DNA from 4 places in the Umezawaea sp. NPDC059074 genome. Region 3 is predicted to be linked to each of the others. Evidence: riboswitches for the same ligand, from Rfam matches in the RefSeq annotation. Region 3 holds a riboswitch; each other region holds the start of a gene.
The links. A riboswitch is a leader RNA that binds a small molecule or an ion and turns the genes downstream of it on or off. The one in region 3 is predicted to bind cobalamin.
Positions count from the first base shown of each region.

Region 1: another riboswitch for cobalamin. It lies ahead of metE (5-methyltetrahydropteroyltriglutamate--homocysteine S-methyltransferase); the one in region 3 lies ahead of ACFWW9_RS40030 (hypothetical protein).
Region 2: another riboswitch for cobalamin. It lies ahead of ACFWW9_RS05120 (putative cobaltochelatase); the one in region 3 lies ahead of ACFWW9_RS40030 (hypothetical protein).
Region 4: another riboswitch for cobalamin. It lies ahead of ACFWW9_RS27765 (ribonucleoside-diphosphate reductase subunit alpha); the one in region 3 lies ahead of ACFWW9_RS40030 (hypothetical protein).

Region 1 covers NZ_JBHYHC010000002.1:193,961-198,504, reverse strand. The annotation lists gene ACFWW9_RS01700 (hypothetical protein) at 1-80, opposite strand, end outside; gene metE (5-methyltetrahydropteroyltriglutamate--homocysteine S-methyltransferase) at 303-2,552, opposite strand; cobalamin riboswitch at 2,678-2,897, opposite strand; gene ACFWW9_RS01690 (hypothetical protein) at 3,095-3,652, shown strand; gene ACFWW9_RS01685 (hypothetical protein) at 3,894-4,544, opposite strand, start outside.
Region 2 covers NZ_JBHYHC010000006.1:148,602-153,145, forward strand. The annotation lists gene ACFWW9_RS05105 (cytochrome P450) at 1-313, shown strand, start outside; gene ACFWW9_RS05110 (alpha/beta fold hydrolase) at 222-1,106, opposite strand; gene ACFWW9_RS05115 (RNA polymerase sigma factor) at 1,161-2,072, opposite strand; cobalamin riboswitch at 2,121-2,264, shown strand; gene ACFWW9_RS05120 (putative cobaltochelatase) at 2,303-4,261, shown strand; gene cobO (cob(I)yrinic acid a,c-diamide adenosyltransferase) at 4,271-4,544, shown strand, end outside.
Region 3 covers NZ_JBHYHC010000154.1:733-5,276, reverse strand. The annotation lists gene ACFWW9_RS40040 (FAD-dependent oxidoreductase) at 1-1,213, shown strand, start outside; gene ACFWW9_RS40035 (SDR family NAD(P)-dependent oxidoreductase) at 1,210-1,944, shown strand; gene ACFWW9_RS40030 (hypothetical protein) at 1,952-2,170, opposite strand; cobalamin riboswitch at 2,260-2,463, opposite strand; gene ACFWW9_RS40025 (PepSY-associated TM helix domain-containing protein) at 2,540-3,949, shown strand; gene ACFWW9_RS40020 (ketopantoate reductase family protein) at 3,950-4,544, opposite strand, start outside.
Region 4 covers NZ_JBHYHC010000069.1:29,849-34,392, forward strand. The annotation lists gene ACFWW9_RS27765 (ribonucleoside-diphosphate reductase subunit alpha) at 1-1,964, opposite strand, end outside; cobalamin riboswitch at 2,206-2,420, opposite strand; gene ACFWW9_RS27770 (hypothetical protein) at 2,524-2,679, shown strand; gene ACFWW9_RS27775 (DUF998 domain-containing protein) at 2,731-3,465, shown strand; gene ACFWW9_RS27780 (hypothetical protein) at 3,414-3,821, shown strand; gene ACFWW9_RS27785 (DUF4230 domain-containing protein) at 3,875-4,522, shown strand.

The sequences.
Region 1 (4,544 bases), on a different contig from region 3:
TCCTGCGAGCCGCAGGCGGAGAGGAACGCGGCGCCCGCGGCGACGAAGGCGGCCAGAACCAGAACAGGTTTGCGGTACAAGGGGATTCTCCGATTTCGCGAGTGGTGCTTCCGTGTCGCTCGAACAACGTCAACACGGGAGCGGGTCGCGAACGGTTCAGCGGAACTTCCCCGGCGATCTCAACTGGAGGCCCGACGTTCGGGGCGCGAAGGCGTTGTGCGGCAAGGAGGTCTTGGCACAAGTGCGCCACTCCACTGTGGACCCCGAGGGGACGGTGGGCGTCGCCGTCCCCTCGGAGCGGATCAGCCCCGCGCGCGGTGCGCGGCGGCCACGAGGTGCCGCAGCGCCGGTTCCACCTCGGCGTAGCCGCGGGTCTTGAGGCCGCAGTCCGGGTTCACCCACAGGCGCTCGCCGGGCACGGCGTCCAGCGCGGCGCGCAGCAGGTCGACCACCTCGTCCTCGGTCGGCACGTTCGGCGAGTGGATGTCGTACACGCCAGGCCCGACCGCGCGGCTGAACCCGATGGCCTTCAGGTCGTCGAGCACCTCCATGCGGGACCGGGCGGCCTCGATGGTGGTCACGTCCGCGTCCAGCCCGTCGATGGCGTCGATGACGTCGCCGAACTCCGAGTAGCACAGGTGGGTGTGCACCTGGGTGGACGTGGCCGCGCCCGCCGTGGCCAGCCGGAACGAGCCGACGGCCCAGTCCAGGTAGGCCTCGCGGTGCTCCGCCCGCAGCGGCAGCAGTTCCCGCAGGGCGGGCTCGTCGACCTGCACGACGCCGATGCCCGCGGCCTCCAGGTCGCGGATCTCGTCGCGCAGCGCCAGCGCGACCTGCTCGGCGGTGTCGCCGAGCGGCTGGTCGTCGCGGACGAACGACCAGGCCAGGATGGTCACGGGGCCGGTGAGCATCCCCTTGACCGGCTTGGCCGTCAACGACTGCGCGTACGACGTCCACGCCACGGTGATCGGCTCCGGGCGGGACACGTCGCCGTGGATGATCGGCGGTCGCACGCAGCGCGACCCGTAGGACTGCACCCAGCCGAGTCGGGTCGACGCGAAGCCGTCCAGGTGCTCGGCGAAGTACTGCACCATGTCGTTGCGCTCGGGTTCGCCGTGCACCAGCACGTCCAGCCCGATCTCCTCCTGCAACCGGACGACCCGCTCGATCTCGGCGCGCATCCGCTCCGCGTACCCGGCCTCGTCCAGGGTGCCGTCGCGGAGGTCCGCCCTGGCACGGCGGACGTCGCCGGTCTGCGGGAACGAACCGATGGTCGTGGTGGCGAGCGGCGGCAGCGCGAGCCGGGCCCGCTGCACCTCGGCGCGCTCGGCGTAGGGGGCGCGGGTGCGGTGCTCGGGGCGCAGCGCGTCGATCCGGGCGCGGACCCGGCCGTCGAACGACGGGGCGCCCGCGGCGGCGTGGCTGATCCCGGTGTCGTTGTCGCGCAACGCCTTGCCGATCAGCACGACCTCCGCGACCTTCTGCCGGGCGAACGCCAGCCTGGCCACGACGGCCGGGTCCAGGTCCGTCTCGGCGTCCAGGTCGTACGGCACGTGCAGCAGCGAGCACGACGTCGACACGGCGAGCGAGCCGACCGACCCGAGCAGCGTCGCGGCCTTCGCCAGCGCGGCGGTGAGGTCCGTGCGCCACACGTTGCGGCCGTCCACGACCCCGGCGACCAGCGTCTTGTCCCGCAGCCCCGGCAGGCCCGCGATCCGGTTCACCGCGGCGGGCGCGGTGACCAGGTCGACCGCAACGGCCTCGACCGGGGTCTCCACGAGCACCGGCAGCGCCTCGCCGAGGTCGCCGAAGTAGCCCGCGACCAGGATCGCGGGCCGGGCGGTCGCCTCGCCGAGGCGGGTGTACGCGCGGCGCAGCGCGGCCAGTTCGGCCTCGGTGCGGTCCGCCGCGAACGCGGGCTCGTCGAGCTGCACCCACTCCGCGCCCGCGTCGGCCAGCGCCGCCAGCAGCTCGACGTACCGGTCGACCAGCCCGTCCAGCAGGTCCAGCGGCGTGAAGCCCTCTGGCGCGTCCGCCGAGGCCTTGGCCAGCAGCAGGAACGTCACCGGGCCGACGAGCACCGGCCGGGTCGGGACGCCGAGGTCGAGCGCCTCGCGGAACTCGGCGACAGGCTTGTCCCCGACCAGCGCGAACCGGGTCGACGGGTCCAGTTCCGGCACCAGGTAGTGGTAGTTGGTGTCGAACCACTTGGTCAGCTCCAGCGGCGGCACGCTGTCCCGCCCGCGGGCCGCGGCGAAGTAGGTGTCCACCGGGGACAGGCCTAGGTCGCAGAACCGCCGGGGCACGGCGTCGAACAGCACGGCCGTGTCGAGCACGTGGTCGTAGTAGGAGAACGTGTTGCCGGGCACGGAGTCGAGGCCGGCGGCGGCCAGCTCCCGCCACGTGTCCGCGCGCAGCTCGCGGGCGACCGCGGCCAGGACGTCCGCGTCGGCGCGGCCCGCCCAGTACGCCTCCACCGCGCGCTTGAGCTCGCGGCGCGGGCCGATCCTGGGGAAGCCCAGCACGGTGGTCCCGATTTCGGGGGTGTTCACAGCTCTCTCCTCGCGAGCGTGCCGACGAGACCGGGCCGTCGTGGGGGCACGCGAGAAGGGGCGGCGCGTGGCGCCACCCGTGTCCGCGCGGACCTTCCCACGAGGTCCCGGACTCCACGCGCACCGGTGGTGCGCGTGCCGGTGGCAGGTCTTCGGACTCGCGGGCACCCACCGGAGGACCGGTGGACCTACTGGCCGTCGCTTCCCAGGCCCGTCGGGCCCAGTGCTCTCGTGACGGCGGTCGTTCCCGCTCACCGCTGCGGGGCAGTCCCGGATTCCCACCGGGTTCCCTCTTGCCTCGCCGCGCCCCGAGGGGATCGGCGAACCACCAGCGGGCCGAGCCTAGCCGAGTCCCGACAGGCGGTCGGAGGTCGTCCGGATGGTGGGAGCCGGGTGGTTGCCAACGCAATGACCAGGGCCGGAGGGTGCGAAAGTGCAGTGCCGGGAGTACGGGTGACCACAGATCCCCGGTTTCCCGGCCGTCGGCGGAGCGCGGTGGTCTACTCGGGGGAAGACCACGTCCACGAGGAAGGCGTACGGCCATGATCTGCTGGGACCGGGTCGGCGACCACCTCGTGCTGGGCTTCTTCGACCAGGCCGAGGTCGACCGGCTGCGAGGCTACCTCGTCGGGCTGCGCGAGGTCCTCGACGCCAGGTTCGCCGAGTACACGACGGACTGCCCGCCCGGCAAGAAGCTCGGCGTGGCCTACCCGTTGGCCGAGACCGGCGACCGACGGCTGCGGGCGATCCTGCGCCGCCGCGTCGGCGAGGTCGGGCCGTGGCGGGAGCCGGAGGTGTTCCGGCCGCTGCACAAGGCGATCACGCGGGTCCTCGCGACGCTGCCCGACAAGGGCGGACTGGTCCAGCTGCACTCGATCGACTGCGCGGGCGCGTGGTCGCGGTCGTTGACCGACCTGCGGGTCGCGATGGCGGCCTCCGCCAGGGAGGCCGAGCCGGTGCTGGCCAGCCGCACCCGGTTCACCACCCGCTGGCTGAAGTCCGTGGTGCGCACGCTCGACGCCACGGCGACCAAGGAGGTCCAGCCGGTGCCGCAGGACCTGGTCGACAGCATCAACCAGGTCCGCACGTACTGGATCTGAAACGCCGAGGAGGCCCCGTTCCCGAGGCCCCTCCTTGAGCAGCAGGACACCTGCTGCGTGACTGCCTGGCGGCGCGTGCCTGCTGTTGAGAGGCCGGCTTTACTTGGGGGATTTGAGCCTTAAAATTTGTCGGGCTGCGGCTTCTGAACCTGCCGTTTTGGCCCGACAAAGGCTCAAATCTAGGGGCCCCAAGTCAAGCCGGCCGTCGCCAAACCTCTTCCGACGATGCCGTAGGCCAAGATCACCCGAGGAACACCGACGAGACTGCGTTGTCGAAGCCGACCGTCGACAGGTCCGCGATGTCCTTGTCCACGACCAGGGACTTGCCCTTGCAGTCCTTTTCGGACCAGAGCTTCACCTTGCCCTTGACCTTGACCGAGGACGCGGCCTTCGGGGAGGAGGCGTTGCGGCAGTCCAGACCGGACAGGCTCTCCCGGTTGCCGTCGACGAAGTCCTTCTTGTCGAACAGGTTCGCGGTGTTGTCGCTGCCGTCGCGGGTCACCGGCGTGCCCGCGGTCGCCTTGCCGCCGTCCGGGCGCAGCCCGAACCAGGTGCCGCCCACGCCCTGGCCGTTCGCGTCGCCGATCTGCGTGTCCTTGCTGTAGAAGTACGCGGGCCAGCCCTCGACCGTCAGCTGACGGGTGCCGTCGGCGCGCTCCAGGAACCCGATCGCCTTCTTCTCCACGTCCTTGAGGTAGATCGTCGCGCCCTTGCCGACCACGACCGGCGGCCACGTCTTCGCGCAGGCGTCCTCGCACGCGGACTTCGACGGCTTCGCCGTGTCCTTGTCGAACCGGTACATCGCCCGGCCACGACCGTTGAACAGCAACGGGTTCAGCTCGAACGTCGACCCCGACGCCACCTGGAGCCACTGCGCCTTCGCCTCCGGGGA
Region 2 (4,544 bases), on a different contig from region 3:
CGCCGAACCGGAGTCGTTCTGCCCCGGCCGGTCCGGCGCCCGCAGGCACCTGGCGTTCGGCTTCGGCAGGCACTACTGCCTCGGCGCGGGCCTGGCGCGGTTGGAGGGCGAGGTCGTGCTGCGCACGGTCGCCCGCCGGTTCCCCGACCTCCGGCTCGCCGCGATCGAGCCGCCGCCGATGCTCGGCCTGCTGTCGTTCCGCGCGCCGCTCAGCGTCCCGTCTAGCGCACCGCGGCCTTCGTCACGAGGTCGACGACAGCGGACTCGAACTCCTCGGGCTGCTCGAGGTGGCCGAAGTGGCCGCTGTCGGTGAGCGCGAGCGCCTGGGCGTGCGGGATGCCCGCGGTCAGCAGTTCCGCCCAGCGCGGGCCGCAGATGACGTCGTGCGCGCCCACCACCACGAGCGTCGGCACGGTGATCTCCGGCAGTTCCTCCCGCACGTCGAACGGTCGCGGTTCGACGCCGAGGTCCGGGGCGCGGTACGCCCGCAGCCCATCGCGCAGCGGGCGGAACTCCGCCTCCCGGCCGTAGAAGTCAGCGAAGTAGGAGGGCAGCAGGTCCTTGACCAGCTGGGTCTTGCCGTCGTCGTCCAGGTCGGAGCCGATGCGCGCGAACGCCGCGGCGACCTCGGGTGCCTGGTGGCGCTCGGCGAACCTGGTGACGTTGGCGACGGCGTCGGCCCAGAACTCCTCGCCGGTGACCGGCGACGTGTCGTACAGGACGATGCCCGACACCCGGTCGGCGTGCTCGAGGACGTGCCGCAGCACGACGAAACCGCCGTGGGAATGGCCCAGCAGAGCCACCTTCGGCACGCCGAGGTGCTCCACGACGGCGTGCAGGAACCGCGTGTAGGTGTCGAGGTGGTAGCCGGACGGGTCGGCCAGCCTGCCGGAGTCGCCGGTGCCGATGGGCTCCAGGTAGACCATCGTGAGGTGCTGTTCGAGCGCGGTCGACCTCAGGTACTGCCAGGCGATGCCGGGGCCGCCGGAGTGCGCGACGCACACGGGACCCGAGCCCGCCACGTGGTAGCGCTGGGCGATGCCCTCGACGGTGATCGTGTGCGTGCCGGGGGTGAGCGGGGTCGTGACTTCTTCGAATCGGTTCACGTGAGCACGATGCGGGGGAGGCCGAGAAGTTCGGTGCGAGGGCTGTGACGCCGCTCACGCCGGGTGGAACAGGCGCAGCCGGTGGTAGCGGCCGCCGCGGTGGGACATCATCCAGATCACGCCGGGCGGGCAGTGGTCCGGGTCGTCGGGCGGGTTGACCAGGTCCATCTCCCACAGCGTGAGGTCGCGGCTGACGAGCGCCGCCCCGAACCGCTGCCGGACGCCCGCCTCGAGGTCGCAGTTCATCCCGTCGATCATCGTCCCGACGCCGCCGCGCACAGCGCCCGCGAGCAGTTCCGCGTCCGGCGTCCACCGGTCCGCGACCACCTCGGCGAACGCCCCGCGCTCGGCGGCGGCCAGCGTGTCGAGCGCCTCCGCCTTGCTCCGCTCGGTCTTCTCGGCGATGTCGTCGTGCGTGAGGTCGGCGGTGGTGAGCAGGGCGTCGGCGAGGGACGTCCTGGCCGCGTTCAGCCTGCTCCGCACCGTCCCGACCGGCACCTCGCACGCAGCCGCGATCTGCTCGTACGAGGTCACGCCGCTGAAGTGCCGCAGCAGCACGGCCAGCCGCAGCGGTTCGGACAGCTCGCCGATCGCGTGCCACACCCAGTCCCGCAGCGCGCCCTCCTCGACGACCTGGTCCGGCGTCGGACCGAGCGCGGGCAGCGTCTCGGGGACCGCGACGGCCTGGGGAGCGCGCAGCCGCATCCGGCCCGCGTTGCGGGTGACCATCCGCAGCCACGGGCCCACGGCGGCGGGATCGCGCAGGTCGCCGATCCGGCTCACCGCCGTGAGCGACGCGTCCTGCACGGCGTCGTCGGCGTCCGGCCCGTAGCCCAGGACGCCCAGCGCGACCGCGCGCATCCCGGCCCGGTGCCGGGCCAGCAGCGTCCCCAACGCCGTCACCTCGCCGCTCTGGGCGGCGCGGACCAGTTCCGCGTCCGAGAGGACACCCGGCTCATCGCTCACGGGGCCGATTGTCCACCCCGCGCGGATGTGATCAGACTCGCCGAGGGGTTGGTAGGCGCGGAGCGGGATGCGACGATGCGAAAGCTGTAGGGGTGCGCGAGGAAGCCGGTGGGAATCCGGCACGGTCCCGCCACTGTGACCGGGTAGGAGAGATCCGGGAGTCAGGAACTCGACCCCCGAGTCACTTCTCCCGGACACGGGCGTGGACACCCGAGGAAGGACCTCCCCGCATGACCTCGCGCTTCCCCTTTTCCGCGGTCGTCGGTCACGACGACCTGCGACTGGCCCTGCTGTTGAACGCCGTGCACCCCGGTATCGGCGGTGTGCTGGTCAGGGGTGAGAAGGGCACCGCCAAGTCGACGGTCGTGCGAGCCCTCGCCGCCTTGCTGCCGGAACTGGCCGTCGTGCCGGGCTGCCGGTTCGGCTGCGACCCGCTGGTCGACACCGAGTGCCCGGACGGCCCGCACCTCGGCGACGCCGCCGAACGCCGTCCCGCCAAGCTGGTCGAGCTGCCCGTCGGCGCGACCGAGGACCGCCTGGTCGGCTCGCTGGACCTGGAGCGCGCCCTGACCGAGGGCGTCCGCGCCTACCAGCCGGGCCTGCTGGCGGCCGCGCACCGCGGCGTCCTCTACGTCGACGAGGTCAACCTGCTGCACGACCACCTCGTGGACCTGCTGCTGGACGCGGCCGCGATGGGCCGCGCGCACGTGGAGCGCGAGGGCGTGTCGATCTCGCACGCGGCGTCGTTCCTGCTGGTCGGGACGATGAACCCGGAGGAGGGTGAACTCCGCCCGCAGTTGCTGGACCGCTTCGGCCTCACGGTCGCCGTGCGCGCCTCGCGCGACGTGGCCACCCGGACCGAGGTCATCCGCCGCAGGCTGGCTTACGAGGCCGACCCCGAGGGCTTCGCCGCCCGCTGGGAGGCCGCGGACGCCGAGCTGGCCGACCGGATCGTGACCGCTCGCGCGGCGCTGCCGACCGTGGCGCTGCCGGACTCCGAGCTGCGCCGGATCGCGGGCGTGTGCGCGGCGTTCGAGGTGGACGGGATGCGCGCCGACCTGGTCGTGGCCCGCACGGCCGTGGCGCACGCGGCGTGGCGCGGCGCGGACGTCGTGGAGGAGGCCGACGTCGAGGCCGCCGTCCGGCTCGCGCTGCCGCACCGCAAGCGCCGCGACCCGTTCGACGAGCCGGGTCTGGAGGAGGAGCAGCTCGCCGATGCCATGCAGCAGGCGGCCGAGCACGCCGACAACGAGCCCGAGCCGGACGGGCCTCCCGACGGTCCCGACGACGGCGGTCAGCCCGCGCCCGAGGGCTCCGAGCAGCCGCAACAGCAGCCGCAGCAGGGTGGGTCGGGGTCGTCGGACAAGCCCCCGGCCGCGCCCGCTCCGGCGTTCCGCGCCCGGCTGCTCCAGGTGCCCGGTGTCGGCGAGGGCGCGCCCGGCAGGCGGTCACGGGCCCGCGCCCGCACCGGCCAGGTCGTCCGTTCGTCCACTGTGGACGGTGCTGGGCTGCACCTGGTCGGCACGCTGGCCGCCGCCGCGCCGCACCAGAACTCCCGCGGCCGCACCGGTCCCGGCCTGCTGCTCAAGGCCGGTGACGTGCGGCTGTCGGTCCGCGAGGGCAAGGAGGGCAACCTCGTCCTCTTCGTCGTGGACGCCTCCGGCTCGATGGCCGCCCGGCAGCGGATGTCCGCCGTCAGCGGCGCGGTGATCTCCCTGCTCCGCGACGCCTACCAGCGCCGCGACAAGGTCGGCGTGGTCACGTTCCGCGGCTCGTCCGCCGAGGTCGCGCTGCCGCCCACCACGTCGGTCGACGCGGCCGCGGCCCGGCTGCGCCGGATGCGCACCGGCGGCCGGACCCCGTTGGCGGACGGCCTGCTCAAGGCCCGCAGGCTCCTGGAGATCGAACGGCTCCGCGACCCCCGCCGTCGTCCGCTGCTGGTGCTGCTCACCGACGGCCGCGCCACCTCGACCGGCGCGGGCGGGGACCCGATGCGGGACGCGCTGCGCGCCGCGGGCCTGCTGGCCGCCGACGGCACCGCGTCCGTCGTCGTCGACTGCGAGCACGGCCCGATCCGGCTCGGCCTGGCCGCCAAGGTCGCCGTCGCGCTCGACGGGGCCTGCCTGCGCCTGGAAGAACTGTCCGCCGACCAGGTCGCGGGCGTCGTCCGCGCGGCCCGCGCCGCCTAGGAGACCCCGGTGCCCCAAGGACAACCCGCGTCGGTCCCGAAGGACGGCCTGACCACCCGGCAGCGGCGCAACCGGCCGCTGCTGATGGTCCACACCGGCGAGATGAAGGGGAAGTCGACCTCGGCGTTCGGGCTCGCCCTGCGCGGCTGGAACCAGGGCTGGTCGATCGGTGTGTTCCAGTTCGTGAAGTCGGCGAAGTGGAAGGTCGGCGAGGAGGAGGCGTTCAAGGCGCTCGGCCGCGTGCACGACGAGACTGGCGCGGGAGGGCCGGTCGAGTGGCACA
Region 3 (4,544 bases):
GCTGGACGTGCCCACCCTCGTGGTCGACAAGATGCAGCGGATCGGCGACAACTGGCGCGGCCGCTACCACTCCCTGACGCTGCACAACGAGATCTGCGTCAACCACATGCCGTACCTGCCGTTCCCGGACACCTGGCCGGTGTACATCCCGAAGGACATGCTCGCGGACTGGTTCGAGTCCTACGCCAAGGCGCTGGAGCTGAACGTGTGGACCGGCACCGAGTTCCTCGACGGGCGGTTCGACGAGGACGACCGGCGCTGGACCGTCCGCCTGCGCCGCCCGGACGGCTCGATCCGGACGATGCGGCCCGGCCACGTCGTGCTGGCGACCGGTGTCAGCGGCATCCCCAACACCACCACGTTCGAGGGTATGGACGAGTTCCGGGGCCAGGTCGTGCACTCCAGCGGGCGCACCGAGGACCTCGACGTCGACGGCCGCACGGTCCTCGTCGTCGGCGCGGGCAACAGCGCCCACGACATCGCGCAGGACCTGTGCCAGCGCGGCGCGGACGTGACGATGCTCCAGCGCTCGTCGACGACGGTCGTGAGCCTGGAACCGAGCGCCGCGCGGGTGTTCACGCTCTACAGCGAGGCCGACGGCGTGCGGCCGCTGGAGGACACCGACCTGCGCAGCGCGTCCGTGCCCAACATGCTGCTGCGCGAGCTGCACGGCCCGTTGAGCAAGGTGATGGCCGAGGACGACAAGGAACTCCTGGACGGTCTGCGGGCCGCCGGGTTCGCGCTGGACAACGGCGAGGACGACACCGGCTTCTACCTCAAGCTGATCCGGTACTTCGGCGGCTACTACATCAACGTCGGCGCGTCGGACCTGATCATCGAGGGCCGGATCAAGCTCAAGCAGGGCAAGGGGATCGACCACTTCACCGCCGACGAGGTCGTGCTCGCCGACGGCAGCGCGGTCAAGGCGGACCTGGTCGTGCTCGCCACCGGGTACAAGCCGATGCAGGAGGGCGTGCGGGCGCTGTTCGGCGACGACGTCGCCGACCGGGTCGGCCCCGTCTGGGGGCCGGGGCCGGACTGGGAGCAGCGCGGCATGTGGTCGAGGACCGGCCAGCCGAACTTCTACGTGCTCGGCGGCAGCTTCGCGATGTGCCGCATCTACTCGCGGTTCGTCGCCCTCCAGATCAAGGCCACCGTCGAGGGCATCGCCCCCGCCCCGTGGTCCACCACTTCGACAGGGAGCACGAGATGACCAGGGTGTGCCTCGTCAGCGGATCGGCACGGGGACTCGGCGCGGCCATCGCCGAGCGGATGGCGGAGGACGGCTACGCCGTCGTCGGCCTCGACGTGGGCTACCCGTCGTCGTGCGACCTCTCGACCCTGCCCGCGGCGGCGGCTCCTGGCGTGTACCCGGTCCACGGGGACGTGAGCGACCGCGCGGCGGTGCTGGCGCTGGTCGACGTGGTGACCGAGCGGTTCGGCGGCGTCCACGTGGTGGTCAACAACGCGGCGTGGATCCACTACGCGATGCTGCCGGACGTGGAGGAGGAGACGCTCGACCGGATGATCGCCATCGGCGTCAAGGGCATGGTCTGGCTCAGCCAGGGCGCGGCCAAGGCCATGGGGTCCGACGGCGGGTCGATCGTCAACATCACCTCGATCACCTCCACGACCGGGTTCCCGCGCGCCACGATGTACGGCGCGCTGAAGGGCGCGGCGGCCAGCATGACCCGCCAACTGGCCGTCGAACTGGCCCCGAACGGCATCCGCGTCAACTCCGTCGCCCCCGGTTTCATCCCCACGCCAGGCTCGCTGGCCATGGTCGACCCGGCGGGCGTCGACCGCCGCGAAAGCCGCACCCCGCTGCGCCTGGCCACGCCGCGGGACGTGGCGAACGCCGTGGCGTTCCTGGCGTCGGACCAGTCGAGCGCGATCACCGGCCAGTCCCTCGTCGTGGACGGGGGGATGACGATCTCGCTGTGAGCGGCGGTCAGGCGTCGGCGAACCGGAGCAGGCCGAGGCCGACGGCCGCCACGACCGCGGCCAGCGCCAGCAGCCACGGGGTGGCGCGGAGCCAGGCGGTGGCGCGTCGGGAGTCCACGAGGTCGGGGGCCGCGAAGCGGTGGGCCACGAGGAAGGCCAGGAGCGCGACGAGGATCGTCAGGCCCGAGCGGGCCAGTGCCGCGCCGAGCGTGCTTGCGTTGTCCACCTTGCTCCTCGTCCACGACCGGAGGCCGAGGACGGCAGCGCACGAGTGCGCGGCAGCCCACCCGAGAGGCTCCGGACCAGCGCACGCCGAACAGCGCGCGCACCGGTGGCAGGTCTTCGGACTCGCGGGCGTCGTGCTCGTGCCTACTGGCCGTCGCTTCCCGGACTCGCGTCTAGTGCTCTTGACGGCGGTCGTTCCCGCTCACCGCTGCGGGGCAGTCCCGGATTCCCACCGGGTTCCCTCTTGCCTCACCCGCTCCGAGGACCGGGTGAACCACCAGCACCGGGGATTTTAGCGGGCGGGAACCAACCGGCCGACGCGGACGACTACTGCGGCGAGTCCCGTCCGCTTCCCTGCAAGAGGTGCCGCATGTCCGCTCCCGTCGTCGAGGCCGACCGAACCGAGGAGGCGGCCGGTCCACCCCGGCTGTCGGTGGTGCCGCTGCTGCGCAGGCTGCACTTCTACGCCGGGGTGCTGGTGGGGCCGTTCCTGCTGGTGGCCGCCGCGTCGGGGCTGCTGTACGCGCTCGCGCCGCAGATCGACGACGTGCTCTACGGCGACGTCCTGACGGTGTCCTCGGCGCAGGGCGCGCCGCGTCCGCTGGCCGAGCAGGTCGGGGCGGCGCAGGAGGACCTGCCGGACGGGACCGTGACGAGCGTCCTGGTCTCCGACGACCCGATGGCCGCCACGCAGGTCGTGTTCGCCGCGCCGGGGCTGCCCGAGGACCACAGCCGGACCGTGTACGTGGACCCCTACACGGCACGGGTGCAGGGGCAGCTGACCACGTGGTTCGGGTCGACGCCCGCGACGACGTGGCTGGACGGGCTGCACCGGCACCTCAACCTGGGCGAGCCCGGTCGGCTGTACTCGGAGCTGGCGGCGAGCTGGCTGTGGGTGATCTCCCTGGCCGGGCTGGCGCTGTGGCTCGCCCGGCGGTGGACCGCGCGCCGGAAGGTCCGCGCCCTGCTGCTCCCGGAGGCGGGCGCGAAGGGCGTGCGCCGCACCCGGTCGTGGCACGCGAGCGTCGGCACGTGGGCGCTGCTCGGCGCGCTGTTCCTGTCGGCCACCGGCCTGACCTGGTCGACCTACGCGGGTGAGAACTTCAGCGCGGCCCTCACGGCGTTGAACGCGAAGGCCCCGGTGCTCGACACCGCGCTGCCGGGCGGGACGGCGGCGGCCGCTGACGAGCACGCCCAGCACAACGGCACGCAGGCCGCGACCGCCGCCGTGGACCCGGCGACCTTCGACAAGGTGCTCGCCACCGCCCGGCGGACCGGGTTCGACGGGCCTCTGGAGCTGGCCGCGCCCGCTGACGCCGCGAGCGCGTGGACGGCGTCGCAGACCGACAACACCTGGCCAGTCCGGTTGAACAAGATCGCGGTCGACCCCGCGAGCGACACCGTGACCGCCCGCGCCGACTTCGCCGACCGGCCGTTCCTGGCGAAGCTGTCGTCACTCGGCATCCAGGCGCACATGGGCAGGCTGTTCGGGATCGCCAACCAGGCCGTGCTGTTCCTGCTGGCCGCCGCGATCCTGACGCTGATCGTGCTCGGCTACCGGATGTGGTGGCGGCGCAACCCGACCCGCGCCGCGTTCGGCGGCCCGCCGAAGCGGGGCACGTGGGAGCGGCTCCCGCTGTGGGTCGTGATCCCGGCCCCGCTGGTGCTGATCGCGATCGGCTGGGCGATCCCGCTGCTGGGGATCAGCCTGGTCGCGTTCCTCGTGCTGGACGCGGTGCTGGGCGTGGTCCGCGCGCGGCGGGCCACGCCCAGCCGCTGATCACGGCACCTCCACCAGGGGCAGCAGTCTCGCGAGGTCCTCGTCGCCGAGCGATCCGGCGGCGACGCCCGCCGCGACGGCCTGGTGCACCCGGCGCAGCACGGCCTCGTTGAGCGGGGCCGTGCCGCCGTGCAGCCGGGCGAGCAGCACGATCTCGCCGTTGAGGAAGTCGGACTCCACCGGCGCGCCTCTGGCGACGCTCTGCCACGTCGACGCGCCCGGCCGGTCCTTGCCGGGGATCGGCCGGACGGCGAACCCGGCCAGGTCGATCGTGCTCTCCGCCGGGAAGTCCGCGACCGGCTGCCCGACCAGGTCGAACACCGCCCCGGCCTCGGCGCGGATCGCCTCGGCGGCGGCGTCGCGCAACGCGCTGGGCGCGTACACGGCGGTGAGGGCGTTGGGCAGGATCGCCAGCAGCTTCCCCGCCTTCCACCGGGCGATGTCCGGCACCACCTGCGTCGCGAGGTCCGCGGCGGTGAAGTCCGCGGCCAGCGCGGCGAGCGCGGGGTGCGTGCCGGAGGGGTACGCGCCGATCCAGAACACGCTCGCGATCGGGCTGGTCGGCGACACGACCTCGCCGGGGTGCAGGTGGCTG
Region 4 (4,544 bases), on a different contig from region 3:
GTCGACCCCATCGCGATCCGCTGCGCGAACAGCGCGTCCTGGAACCCCATGAGCCCCAGGCCGACCGGCCGGTGCCGCATGTTCGCCCGACGGGCTTCCGGGATCGTGTAGTAGTTCACGTCGATCACGTTGTCGAGCATCCGCACGGCGGTCCGCACGGTCTTCTCCAGCCGCGCGCTGTCGATCCCGTCGGGACCGGTGTGCTGGGCCAGGTTGACCGACCCGAGGTTGCACACCGCGACCTCGTCGAGGTTCGTGTTCAGCGTGATCTCGGTGCACAGGTTGGACGAGTGCACGACGCCGGAGTGCTGCTGCGGCGAGCGCAGGTTGCACGGGTCCTTGAAGGTGATCCACGGGTGCCCGGTCTCGAACAGCATGGTCAGCATCCGCCGCCACATGTCCGCGGCCTTGAGCCGCCGGAACACCTTGACCTCGCCGCGGTCCGCCGCCGCCTCGTACTCGCGGTAGCGCGCGGCGAACGCGTCGCCGAACAGGTCGTGCAGGTCCGGCACCTCGTCGGGGGAGAACAGCGTCCAGTCGCCGCCCGAGCGGACCCGGCGCATGAACTCGTCCGGCACCCAGTTCGCCGTGTTCATGTCGTGCGTGCGGCGGCGCTCGTCGCCGGTGTTCTTGCGCAGGTCGAGGAACTCCTCGACGTCGATGTGCCACGTCTCCAGGTACGCGCACACCGCGCCCTTGCGCTTGCCGCCCTGGTTCACCGCGACGGCCGTGTCGTTGGCGATCTTCAGGAACGGCACGACGCCCTGCGACTTGCCGTTGGTGCCCTTGATGTGCGCGCCGATGCCGCGGACCGGCGTCCAGTCGTTGCCCAGGCCGCCCGCGAACTTCGACAGCAGCGCGTTGTTGCTGATCCCGTGGAAGATGCCCTGGAGGTCGTCGTCCACCGTCGTGAGGAAGCACGACGAGAGCTGCGGGCGCGTGGTCCCGGCGTTGAACAGCGTGGGCGTGGAGCACATGAAGTCGAACGACGACAGCAGCTCGTAGAACTCGATCGCCCGCGCCTCGCGGTCGTCCTCGCGCAGCGCCAAGCCCATGGCCACGCGCATGAAGAACGCCTGCGGCAGCTCGTAGCGGTTCTCGTCGCTGTGCAGGAAGTACCGGTCGTACAGGACCTGCATGCCGAGGAACTGGAACGCCAGGTCGCGGTCGGGCAGCAGCGCCGCGCCGAGCCGGGCCAGGTCGAACTCCTCCAGCAGCGGGTCGAGCTGCCCCAGCTCGACGCCCCGCCGCACGAAGGACGCGAAGTACTCCGGGTACCGCACGGACATCTCCGCGTGGTTGGCCTCGTCGTCCTTGCCGGCCAGGAACGACAGCGCCTCGCGGCGCAGCTTGTCCAGCAGCAGCCGGGCGCTGACCAGCGAGTAGTCCGGGTCGATCTCGACCATCGTGCGCGCGGACATCACCGGCGCCACGGCCAGCTCGGCGCGGCTGATGCCGTCGTACAGGTTGCGCCGCGTCTCGGCCAGCACGGTCTCCGCGGACGTCGCGGGCAGCCCGGCGCACGCCTCGGAGATCACCAGCGCGAGCCGGTCGAAGTCCAGCGGCTCGACCCGGCCGTCCGGGAACCTCACGGTCAGCGCGGGCCGGACCTCGGCGGCGGGCTGCTCGGCGGTCCGGGCCTTGGCGTGCTCCTCGCGGTACAGCACGTACGCGCGGGCGACCTTGTGGTGGCCGTCGCGCATCAGCACCAGCTCGACCTGGTCCTGGATCTGCTCGATGTGCACCCCGCGATCCGGCCCGGCCTGCCTGCGCAGCTTCTCCTCGACCTGCCGGGTCAGGTCCGCGACCAGCTCGCGCACCCGCTGCGACCCGGCGGCCTCGGCGCCCTCGACGGCGTGGAAGGCCTTGGCCACGGCGGTGGCGATCTTGGTCGCGTCGAACGGCGACACCGTGCCGTCGCGGCTGATCACCGGGACTTGAACGGGTGTTTCGGTGGGGGACATGACTCTCCGCGGGTGGTGTTCGGGCAGGTGGCATCGCCCGGCGAGCAGCGCTCGACGGTCGGAAACTCGGGGGTGCGCGGAGAGTCAGCCGTCCGGGCTGGAGTGCGACATCACGGCTCTCTCCTCGCGAGCTCGGTGGACACCCGGAGAACCGCGGGGGAGCTACGCGCAGGCAGCACGGCAGGAGGCGCCGTGAGCCGTCCGCGCGCGCCCTCCCTCGGGGCACCGGGGTAGTGCACGCGGTCGCGTGCACGCTGGTGGCAGGTCTTCGGACTCGCGGGCACTCCGGCTCTCGCCGGCGGACCTACTGGCCGTCGCTTCCCGGACTCGCGTCCAGTGCTTCATGACGGCGGTCGTTCCCGCTCACCGCTGCGGGGCAGCTCCGGATTCGCACCGGATTCCCTCTTGCCTCACCACCGGGTGGACCGGAGGTGAACCATCAGCGCGTTGGATACTACATGTGGGGGTGGGGTTCGCCGCGCAGCCCAAGATGGTCTTTGTTGCCCAGGTCATGCGATAAGGTGAAAGTGCAGGGTGACCGGCGGGGGGAGTGCGACGAATGGGTGACGGGGAACCCTCGGCCCCGCGTGTCGCGGCCACCGCCGCCGGGGCGCTCGCGGTGGGGTCCCTGGCCGTCGGCCCGGCCGTCCCGTGGCTCACCGGAGCGCTCGCCGTGGCCGCCGTCGTGGTCTTCCGGCTGGCCAGGCGTTCCTGATGGTTTGCTGAATCACGGAACCCCGTGTCCGGTCCGGGCGTTTTGCCGGTCGTGACGACCGCAGAGCTGACGAGACCGAGCGCCCTTCCCCGCGTGGTCGCCGTGGCGGGCCTGACCGCCGTCCTGACGACCGTCGCGATGATCGGCGCGCTGGACCTGCGCAACGCGCTGGAGGCCCCCGCCGAGCTGCGCCGCACGATCAGCCAGTACGGCCTCGGCGCGAACGCGTGGGTCTTCGAGGTGGCCGTGTCGCTGCTCGCCGCCGGGTCGCTGGTGATCGCCGCCGTGCTCGTGCGCCGCGGTGTCACCCGCTGGTTCTCCACCGGCGCCGTCGCGCTTTCGTTGTGGTCGTTGGGTTTGGCGCTCGTGGTGGCGTTCCCGAAGCAGGACTGGTCGCTGCCGTCGACGTCGGCGAGCGGCGGCATCCACCGGGCGGCGAGCCTGCTCGCGTTCGTGAGCCTGCCGATCGCGATGATCGCGCTGGCCCGCCCGTGGCTGCGGGACCCGACGTGGGGCGGCCACGCCCGGTGGACGCTGGGGTTCGGCGTCCTGTCCGTGCTGGCGTTCTCGCCCCTGCTGTACGCCGTTCTCGTGCACGCCTCCGGTGGCACCGCGTGGTGGCGGGTGTTCCCGATCGGGTACGTCGAGCGGATCCTGGTGTTCACGGAGGTGATCGCCGTCCTGGTCGCCGGGTTGTGGGCCCTGGGAGCGGCGAACCGCCCTAAACTCGGGGCATGGCAACGTGGGGAGACCTCGCGGCGTACGTCCGCGACCAGTACGACGTGATCTCGGAGGACTCCGACGAGATGCGGATCCTGTACGGCTTCGAGCACCTGGACGAGGAGGACGAGCGCACCCAGGTCGTCATCCTGGTGCGCGAGGTGCTGGACGCGAAGCACGAGTGGGTGCAGATCGCCTCCCCCGTGGGCCTGGCCGCCAAGTGCGACCTGCGCGCGCTGCTGGAGGAGGTCGGCCGGTCCTCGATCGCGTCCGGCGCGGCGATCATGGGGGAGCACGTGGTGCTGCGGCACTCGCTGCCGTTGGAGACGCTGGACATCCACGAGTTCGTCGAGCCGCTGTCGCTGCTCGCGGGCACCGCCGACCAGATCGAGGAGATCTTCTTCGGCGGCGACAACTACTGATGCGTCCGTTCGGCCCCGTCTGACGGGGGTGCGGACCGGGTACCCGTCCGGGTATGAGACTTCCCTGGCGGTCCGGTTCGCGGTGGCTCTTCCGCGGGGTCGTGGCGGTGTGCCTGGTCGTCGTGGCCGCCGCCGCGCTCCAGATCGTGGGCGTGCTGCCCAAGCTCAACCCGTTCGGCACCGACACGGTCGACCGCAGCCAGCCCGCGCTGCTGCGGTCGATCCGCGACCTGAGCCAGTACCACGCCGCCTCCGGCGACTACCAGGTCGTGATCGACATCGAGAAGGACGTGCGGTTCGTCCCGGACGTCCTGGCCGGGTCGCGGACCCTGTTCGTCTCCGCCGGGTCCGTCAACGCCTACGTCGACTTCGGCGGGCTCGCGGAGAACGCGATGGTGGTGTCGCAGGAGAAGAAGACCGTCGACATCGCGCTGCCGAAGCCGCGGCTGGACAAGCCGAACATCAACCACGAGCGCAGCTACGTGTTCGCGCAGGAGCGCGGGCTGTTCGACCGGCTGAACAGCGTCGTGCAGACCGCCGACCAGCAGCAGTTCTACGTCGCGGCGGAGCAGAAGATCTCCGACGCGGCCAAGGAGTCGAACCTGGAGGCCAAGGCCACCGAGAACACGCAGAAGATGCTCGTCGGGCTGTGCGGAGCGCTGGGGTTCGAGGTCCACTTCGTGGACGCGCCCAAGACATGAGTTAGGCTAGCCTTACTCAAAC